4 regions of the Aminobacter sp. UC22_36 genome follow, and region 1 is predicted to be linked to each of the others. Evidence: predicted binding sites of a transcription regulator. Region 1 holds the regulator's gene; each other region holds the start of a gene.

Region 1 (2,198 bases):
TCGCTGGCGCAGAACGTCGTTGCCGACGACACGATCATGGATGCCAAGCAGCGCGATCTCGACAATTCGGCAATCACGCTGATCGCCAAGCGCCAGCCGATGGCGCAGGATCTGCGCGCCGTTGTCGGCGCCATCCGCATGGCGGGCGACCTCGAGCGCATCGGCGACCTTGCCAAGAACATCGCCAAGCGTGTCGGTGCTGTCGGCCAGTCGCCGACACCGCGCAACCTGTCGCATTCGATCGACGCGATGGCGCAACTGGTGCTTGGCCAGGTTCGCGGCGTCGTCGATCTCTATGTCGCGCGCAAGGCCGAGGGCCTGAAGGACCTGCGCGCCGACGACCAGAAGATCGACATCCAGTACACCGCCGTGTTCCGCGAACTGCTGACCTATATGATGGAAGATCCGCGCAACATCACCGCCTGCACGCATCTGCTGTTCTGCGCCAAGAACCTCGAGCGCATTGGCGACCATGTCACCAACATCGCCGAGAACGCCTATTTCGTGGTGACCGGCACGCAGCTGCCGCTCAACCGGCCGAAGGTCGACGAGACCACGACGACGGTTCCGGCCTGAACTCTGCGGCGATGCGTGTCCCGATGGATGCGCAAGGATGCTGCAGGACTTTAAATCCGTGCATGATCCGGTTGGGGTCATGCACCAAGAAAGGGGACAGCCGATGATCGCCCCCAAGATCATGGTCGTCGAGGATGAAGAGCCGCTGGGCGTGCTGCTTCGCTACAACCTCGAGTCCGAAGGCTACCAGGTCGAAGTCGTCACCCGTGGCGACGAGGCCGAGATCAGGCTCCAGGAAAACGTGCCCGACCTTCTGGTGCTCGACTGGATGGTGCCGGCACTTTCCGGCATCGAATTGTGCCGCAGGCTCAGGATGCGGCCCGACACCGAACGCCTGCCGATCATCATGCTGACGGCGCGCGGCGAAGAGAGCGACCGTGTGCGCGGGCTTTCGACCGGCGCCGACGACTATCTGGTCAAGCCGTTTTCGACGCCGGAGTTCATGGCACGCGTCAAGGCGCTGCTGCGCCGGGCCAAGCCCGAGGTGCTGTCTTCGGTGCTGAAGGTCGGCGACATCATGCTCGACCGCGAGTCGCACCGCGTCTACCGCAAGAAGAGCGAGATCAAGCTCGGGCCGACCGAGTTCCGCCTGCTCGAATTCATGATGCGGCATCCGGGCCGGGTGTTCTCGCGCAGCCAGCTGCTCGACAATGTCTGGGGCGAGACGATCTATATCGACGAGCGCACTGTCGACGTGCATGTCGGGCGTCTGCGCAAGGCCGTCAACAATGGCCGCATGCCTGACGTGATCCGCACCATCCGCGGTGCCGGCTACGCCATCCGCGAGGATTAAGCGATTTCGGCCTCGGCGCGGCGCGGGGCTGTGCCGGCGGCAAAAATCTCCTGATCGACAGTGAGCAGGGCGCGCATCATCGCGCCCTCGCGCTTGAGCGGTACCTCGTTGGGCTCGGTGTCGAACGAGATCGCCTTCGAGTGCAGCCCGCCGGCGGTCTTGGCGATGGCGGCGCGGACATGCGGCTCCATCAGGTCGAAGGCTGTGGCGCCGACGCCGACGAAAGCGAGCGGCGCGGGGTCGAACAAAGCAAACATCGAACCCAGGCCGAAGCCGATGGCTTCGCCGGCTTTGCGGAAGGCTTCCCGCTCGGGGCCGTCATGGTCGCGGGCCGCATCGGCAAGCGCCCTGATGTCGTCGTCGGACAGGTCGGCCAACGGCTCGGCGTTTTCGTCGCCAAGCCTGGCGTTGCGCCAGATGGCGTAGTTGCCGGCATAGGCCTCGATGCAGCCGCGGCGGCCGCAGCGGCAGAGCGCGCCGTCGGGACGGTGGATCATGTGGCCGAACTCGGCGCCGGACGATTGGGTGCCGGTGAACAGCTCGCCCTTGATGACGAGACCCATGCCGATGCCGTGCGACAACAGGATGGCGATGAAATCGTCGCGATAGCGGGCCGGGTCGCGCCAGCGCAGCGCCTCGGCGATCATGTTGCAGTCGTTTTCGACCGACACGGGCACGCCGAACTCCTGTTCGAGCCGATCGGCGAAGGGGATGTCGTCGTGCTGGGTGATCGGCGACCACAACAGCTTGCGCGATGCGGCATCGGTGATGCCCTGGACGGCAATGGCGATGCGCAGCACCGCCGCGCCTGAAGTGTCGCTGTCGATCA
Region 2 (2,198 bases), 2.6 Mb from region 1:
ATCCTCGCGGCGCACCACAAGCGACATCTTGGCGTGCGTCTTGAGTTCGAGGAAACCGAACACCACCTGCACGCCGGCGCGCTCGAGATCGCGCGCCCAGCGGATGTTGGCCTCCTCGTCGAAACGCGCCTTGAGCTCGACAAGTGCCGTTACCGACTTGCCGGCCTCGGCGGCATCGACCAAAGCGCGCACGATCGGGCTGTCGTTTGAGGTGCGGTAGAGCGTCTGCTTGATCGCCACAACTTCGGGATCGATCGCGGCCTGGCGTAGGAATTGCACGACCACGTCGAACGATTCGTAGGGGTGATGGACGACGAAGTCCTTCTCTCGGATCGCCGCGAAGCAGTCACCGCGATGATCGCGGATGCGCTCAGGGAAACGTGGGTTGAAGGGCGGGAATTTCAGGTCGTCGCGCGGGATCGAGACGATCTCGGAAATCTGGTTGATCGCCAGAGGCCCGCTTAGAATGCTGACGCGATTGGCCGACACACCGAGTTCGCCGGCGACGAAATCGCGCAGGAAGGCCGGCATCTGGCTATCGAACTCGATACGGATGACCGACCCGCGCCGGCGCCGCTTCAGCGCGGTCTCGAACAGGCGAACAAGGTCTTCGGATTCTTCCTCGACCTCGATGTCGCTGTCGCGAATGATCTGGAAGGTACCCGAGCCCTTGACCTCGTAACCGGGAAACAGCTTGCCGATGAACAGGTTGACGGTCTCTTCGATCGGGATGAAGCGCACCGAGCGCTTGCGCTCGGGCAGCCTGATGTAGCGGCGCAGCGCCACAGGCAAGCGCAGCAGTGCCGTCATCTCCTCGCCGCTCTTGCGGTGGCGCAACTGCAGGGCGATCGAAAAGCCGAGATTGGGAATGAACGGGAACGGATGCGCCGGATCGATCGACAGCGGCGTCAGCACCGGAAAGATCTGCTCCATGAAGTGGTCTTCGAGCCACTTGCGTTCGTCCTTGGTAAGGTCCGTCGCCGATATGCTCTCGATACCTTCAGCCTTGAGCAGCTCCATCAGGCTCGACAGGCTCTTTTGCTGATCTTCCTGAAGCCGCTCGACTTCATGCAGCAGCTGATCGAGCTGCTGTTCCGGCGTGCGGCCGTCGGCGCTGCGGACGGTGATGCCTTCGCGCACCTGGCCGGCAAGGCCTGCGACGCGGACCATGAAGAACTCATCGAGATTGCCGGCCGAGATCGATAGGAAGCGTACGCGTTCGAGCAGCGGATGGTTCGGGTTCTGCGACTGTTCGAGCACGCGCCTGTTGAATTGCAGCCAGGAGAACTCGCGATTGACGAAGCGATCGGGGTTGCCGTCGACAGCGCCTGCCAGTGACTTGTCGTTGACGAAATCGGTATGGACCGGCTTCAACTGATTCATATGCAAACCTTCCCCACTGCCGCGTTCCGCCGCTTATCCGGCTCAACTTATCCTCTGACAGGCAATTGCGACAGTTTCATTTCAGCATCTTGCAAACCCGTCGCTTATGATACAAACGCTCTCCAATAAGGTTCCTCTGAAGGGAAAATACCATGGCCGGCGGCTCCATCCCCCACTTCCAGAACGATGCTGGACATGCCGTGATCGAGATCGGCGTCAAGGAATTCATGTGCGTGGGCGCCAACCCGCCCTTCGACCATCCGCATGTCTTCCTCGACATGGGAGCGGACGCCGAGAAGGTCTGCCCCTACTGCTCGACGCTGTATCGCTACTCGTCCAAGCTGAAGGCCACAGAGACCCAGCCGGCAGGCTGCCTCTACGTCATCGACCGCGCAGCCTGATCCCAAAGCCGCGGTCATGCAATCGCGGCCTATCATGATCGCGGGGGCCGGCATCGCCGGGCTGACCGCGGCGCTCGCCTTTGCCAGACATGGCTTTGGCGTTCGCGTCTACGAGCGTTCGCCGGTGCTCGAAGAAGTCGGCGCCGGCCTCCAGCTCTCACCCAACGCCACCCGCATCCTCGACCGCCTCGGCGTGCTCGATCTTGTCAGTGCCTCAGCGGTACGGCCGGAAGCGGTCGTCCTGCGCGACGCGGCGAAACTCGCCGAGCGCGCACGCGTGCCACTGGGTGCTGCCGCCGAACAGCGCTGGAAAGCCCCTTACCTCGTTGCTCATCGCGCCGACCTGCAGAGCGCCATGCTCGCACGCGCGACGGAAAGCCCCCTAATCGAGATCGCGACGGGTGCGACCGTCGG
Region 3 (2,198 bases), 1.1 Mb from region 1:
GTGTTCTCGCCCGACGGCGCCCTGCTCTATGTGACCGAGAACGACTTCGACAACGCCGCCGGCATGGTCGGCGTCTACGATGCCCGTGACGGCTTCCGCCGCCTCAGCGAATTCCCTACCCATGGCGTTGGCCCGCACGAGCTGATCCTGCTCGGCGACGGAAGCACGCTCGCCATCTGCAATGGCGGCATCGAGACCCATCCGGATTTCGGCCGCGCCAAGCTCAACATTCCGACGATGAAGCCGTCCTTCGTGCTCGTCGACCGCATTTCAGGCGATCTGCTCGAAAAGCACGAACTGCCCGAAAAGCTTCACCAGTTGTCGATCCGGCACATGGACATCGACTCCCAGGGAACGGTCTGGTTCGGCTGCCAGCACGAGGGACCGGCGACGGAAAGGCCGCTGCTTGTCGGCCGCGCCGCGCGCGGTGAGGAGCTCGCCATGCTGGAGATGCCGGAAGACATTCTCGGCGGCTTCCGCAACTACATCGGCTCGGTCGCCGCCAACCGCGACGCCGGCCTTGTCGCGGTGTCATCGCCGCAAGGCAACGCCTGGGCGATGATCGAAGCCAAGACCGGCAAGGTCGTCGCCAGGAACGACCTGGTCGAGGTCTGCGGCCTGGCGCCCGACCATGACGGCTTCCTGGCAACCACGGGTGCCGGCCTCATCGTCGAGCCCGACGGCAAGCAGACCGACGATCCCGAGCATGTCTGGGACAATCACATGCTGCGCATCGACCTGCACAATACGTAAGCTATTACTTACCTAGATAAGCCCCGACACATCAGAGAAGGCGACCGCCTTGCGCAACACGGCAAGGAAACGCTCGCCGGCGATTTCAGCCGAACCGCTGTTGTCGATGGCGACGTAGCCCGGACCGCTGAGATCGTGCGGCGCGGTACGCGCCAGCCGCGCCAGCACTTCGCCGCGAGATTCACGGCCGCGCGCGGCAAGCCGTCCGGCCAGGATTTCAGGCGATGCGGAAATTTCGACCACCGCGACATTGGCGTAGCGCTGGCGCAGCGCCGGGATGACCCCACGCGAAGTATTGGCCACAACAACGTGGCCGACCGAAATCGCATCATCAACCGACGACGGGATGCCGTAGCGCAGGCCGTGTGCTTCCCAAGACAGCGCAAAGGCGCCCGATGCTTCGGCTTCGATGAAGGCCGCGTCGGCCAGCGTGTCGTGGTCTTCGGTGGCGCCGTCGCTGGTACGCGTGATGACGCGGCGGGCGAATTCGACGTGATCCTCGTCGGTCAGGCGCTCGCGGACATAGGCAATCAGCGTGTCCTTGCCAGCACCACTGGGGCCGACGACGGCGACAAACACGCCGTTGCGGACGGGCGAGCCTACCCGGGTCAATTCACGCTCGATCAAAGCTGAAACCATCATGCGACGTCATTTCCTCCGGGCCAGAGCCCCCGCCCTGGCAGCGCCGGCCCCTTGTCTGGTGGCTCGGCGCATTGAACATCTCCAGTGCCGGCCTGTCACGCACCATGGCTTGGACCACGGGCGGGCGGCGGCACTGCGATGCCATTAGGCGATTTGCATGACGGAATGACGAAACGGAAATGGCGGAGCGGCAATTGGGCTCCGCCATTCGGGATCAGGCGACCTTGTCGCGGACCTGATAGTCCTTGATCGCGGCAAAGCGGATCATCTTCCAGCGCTCGGCCTCGTAGTTGAGCGAGAACTCGTGCTGGGCGAGGAAGACCGGGTCATTGTCGAGGTCGCGGGCGATGTCGCCGCGATGGCTTTCGATGAAGCGGTGCAGGTCGGCCTTGTCGTCGGCGTCGATCCAGCGGCAGACCGAAAAACGCGCCATCTCGAAATCGACCGGCAGCGTGTATTCGACCGACAGGCGCTCCTTGAGCACGTCGATCTGCAGCGCACCGACGACGCCGACGATGGCCGGCGAGCCGTCCTCGGGCTGGAACAGCTGGACCACGCCTTCTTCGGCCATCTGGTGCAGCGCTTCCTTGAGCTTCTTGGCCTTCATCGCGTCGCCGAGGCGGACGCGGCGCAGGATCTCAGGCGCGAAATTGGGCACGCCACGGAACAGGATGTCCTCGCCCTCGGTCAGCGTGTCGCCGATGCGCAACGTGCCGTGGTTGGGGATGCCGACGACGTCGCCGGCATAGGCTTCGTCGGCGGTGATGCGCGAACGCGCGAAGAAGAACTGCGGCGCCGACAGG
Region 4 (2,198 bases), 1.9 Mb from region 1:
GACTTCCTGGCCGAAAGTCCTGAAGTGTCGCGCCTGATCTATCCGGGCCGGGCCGACCACCCGCAGGCCGACATCGTCAAGAAGCAGATGTCGGGCGGTTCGACCTTGATCTGCTTCGACGTCAAGGGCGGCAAGAAGGCGGCCTTCGCCTTCGAAAACGCGCTCAATATCATCCTGATCTCGAACAATCTCGGCGACTCGAAGAGCCTGATCACCCATCCGGCGACGACGACGCACAAGAACCTCACCGACGAGGCTCGCGCCGAACTCGGTATCGACGACGGCACACTGCGCCTGTCGGTCGGCCTGGAAGACGCCGACGACCTGCTCAACGACATCGGCGATGCGTTGAAGGCGGCCCGCTAAGCCTACAGATGTACGGCGCTCCGCATGCCGGAGCGCCGCCCGCCTCAATCCGTCTTACGGCAGCTTGGTTTCGTAGACGTAGAGCTTGGTCTCGTTGTCTTCCGGGGCCGCCGTCAGGCGCAGGCCCGTCTCGGTCTTTTCGATCAGCACCGGATTGCCGGCGATCGACTTGCCTTTTTCCGTCCAGATCTGGATCGGCATCTGAAACAGCGGGCGGCCATCCTTGAGATCGACTGTTTCGATGCCGCCGAGGCGGAAGACCTGCCCGTCAGGACCCGGGCGGTATTCGGTGAGGCCGGTGCAGACGGCCTGGCCCGGCTTGGCCAGCGCGCAATCCTGATAGTCGATGTAGTGCGAGGGATTGAGCGTGCGTGTCTTCTCCGGGTCGAGCGCCGCATCCGGCACCGTCAGATCCTCCGTGACCTTCCAGTTGTAGAAGCGGCGCGACCCCCAGCTGACGGCGTGCAGCATGCCGTTTTCGGGATCGGAGACGATACCGCCAATGTGGTCGGGGAAACGGAAGACTTCGGTCGCCTCCAGGGTTTCCGGATCGACGCGGTAGATGATCGACTTGCTGTTCGGCCGGTATTCAGCCACCGGCACCCACAGCCAGCGACCGTCATAGTCGATGCCGCCCGGATGGTAGATCGCACCGTCGCCGAGCTTGACCTGGCCGACAAGCTTGCCGCTTGCATCGAGCTTGAACAGATGGCCGGCACCCTTGCCCTCGTCGCGGTCGAGCCCGTTCTGCGGTGCCTCGAACTTCTTGGTCCGTTCGATGATCTCGACGGACGACATGAACAGCGCATCGCCGACACGCGCGAAGCCCTGGGGGTGGAAGGTGTCGAACTCCAGCCTGGGAGATTTGACCAGCTGCCACTCGGTGCCCCTGGTCAGCTTTTCGATGCCGCTTGCCAGATCGTTCGCATGGGCAACTGTGCCGGCAAGGCAGGCCGAGGCGAAAAGAAGGGCGATGAGACGTTTCATGGCTGAGATTCCTTGTCGTTGGATGACGCAGAAACTGGCCTTGTGGCATGACAGCGGGGTGACGCCGATGCGTCGTTGACGTGAAATCCGCCACAGCCTCATCACAATTGGTGTGAATTCGTCTAACGCCAGTTGACCCGCCGCCCTGCGCGGCGGACTCTGTCGTCGTGCAGGCCAAGGAGCGCAGCATATGTATCGCGCAATCACCCGCAACATCGCGGTCGAGGTCGAGCCGTTTTACCTGGAGGAGCGTTCCGAGCCCTCGGAAAACCGCTATGTCTGGGGCTATCGCGTCACCATCGAAAACAACTCGGACGAGTTCGTCCAGCTTTTGGCGCGCTACTGGCACATCACCGACGCCACTGGCCGGGTCGAGGAAGTCCAGGGCCCAGGCGTCGTCGGCGACCAGCCAGAACTCAATCCAGGCGACAGCTATCAATATGCGTCGGGCTGCCCGCTCTCAACGCCATCGGGAATCATGGTCGGGCGCTACACCATGCGCACCGAAGCAGGCGAGATGTTCGACATCGCCATTCCCGCCTTTTCACTGGATCTACCCGGCGCGCGTCACAGGCTGAACTAGAGCATGAGCCCGAAAACCGGGCGCCGGTTTTCAAGGCCGTGCTCCGGTAGCCAGATGGAGTTACTGGACCGGTGCGAACTCGGCGGGATCGAACTCGTAGGACTTGGAGCAGAACTCGCAAGCGACCCGGATAACGCCGTCTTCGACGCTCTCGGTGATTTCCTCGGCCGTGAAGCCCTGCAGGATACCCTTGATCTTCTGGCTCGAGCACGAGCATTCGTCGGCAACACGCACACCCTCGTAGACGACTGCGCCATGTTCG

The links. Region 1 encodes PhoB, which activates phosphate uptake and scavenging genes when phosphate is short. Its sites were predicted from a motif close to TGTCATNNANCTGTCAT; they were not measured.
Region 2: a site for PhoB is predicted at 1,451-1,467, ahead of ACHMW7_RS20915 (RNA degradosome polyphosphate kinase). Genes of this name have one in related genera too.
Region 3: a site for PhoB is predicted at 1,553-1,569, ahead of phnN (phosphonate metabolism protein/1,5-bisphosphokinase (PRPP-forming) PhnN). Genes of this name have one in related genera too.
Region 4: a site for PhoB is predicted at 1,401-1,417, ahead of ACHMW7_RS25325 (DUF6454 family protein). Genes of this name have one in related genera too.

What each region holds. Positions count from the first base shown of each region.
Region 1 covers NZ_CP171996.1:965,963-968,160, forward strand. Annotated here, with positions in the region: gene phoU (phosphate signaling complex protein PhoU) at 1-576, shown strand, start outside; gene phoB (phosphate regulon transcriptional regulator PhoB) at 680-1,369, shown strand; gene ACHMW7_RS07830 (ROK family protein) at 1,366-2,198, opposite strand, start outside.
Region 2 covers NZ_CP171996.1:3,571,300-3,573,497, forward strand. Annotated here, with positions in the region: gene ACHMW7_RS20915 (RNA degradosome polyphosphate kinase) at 1-1,383, opposite strand, end outside; gene ACHMW7_RS20920 (zinc-finger domain-containing protein) at 1,536-1,784, shown strand; gene ACHMW7_RS20925 (FAD-dependent monooxygenase) at 1,819-2,198, shown strand, end outside.
Region 3 covers NZ_CP171996.1:5,189,365-5,191,562, forward strand. Annotated here, with positions in the region: gene ACHMW7_RS28970 (DUF1513 domain-containing protein) at 1-753, shown strand, start outside; gene phnN (phosphonate metabolism protein/1,5-bisphosphokinase (PRPP-forming) PhnN) at 766-1,395, opposite strand; gene ACHMW7_RS28980 (peptide chain release factor 3) at 1,610-2,198, opposite strand, start outside.
Region 4 covers NZ_CP171996.1:4,474,090-4,476,287, forward strand. Annotated here, with positions in the region: gene ACHMW7_RS25320 (O-succinylhomoserine sulfhydrylase) at 1-366, shown strand, start outside; gene ACHMW7_RS25325 (DUF6454 family protein) at 421-1,353, opposite strand; gene apaG (Co2+/Mg2+ efflux protein ApaG) at 1,544-1,936, shown strand; gene ACHMW7_RS25335 (Hsp33 family molecular chaperone) at 1,997-2,198, opposite strand, start outside.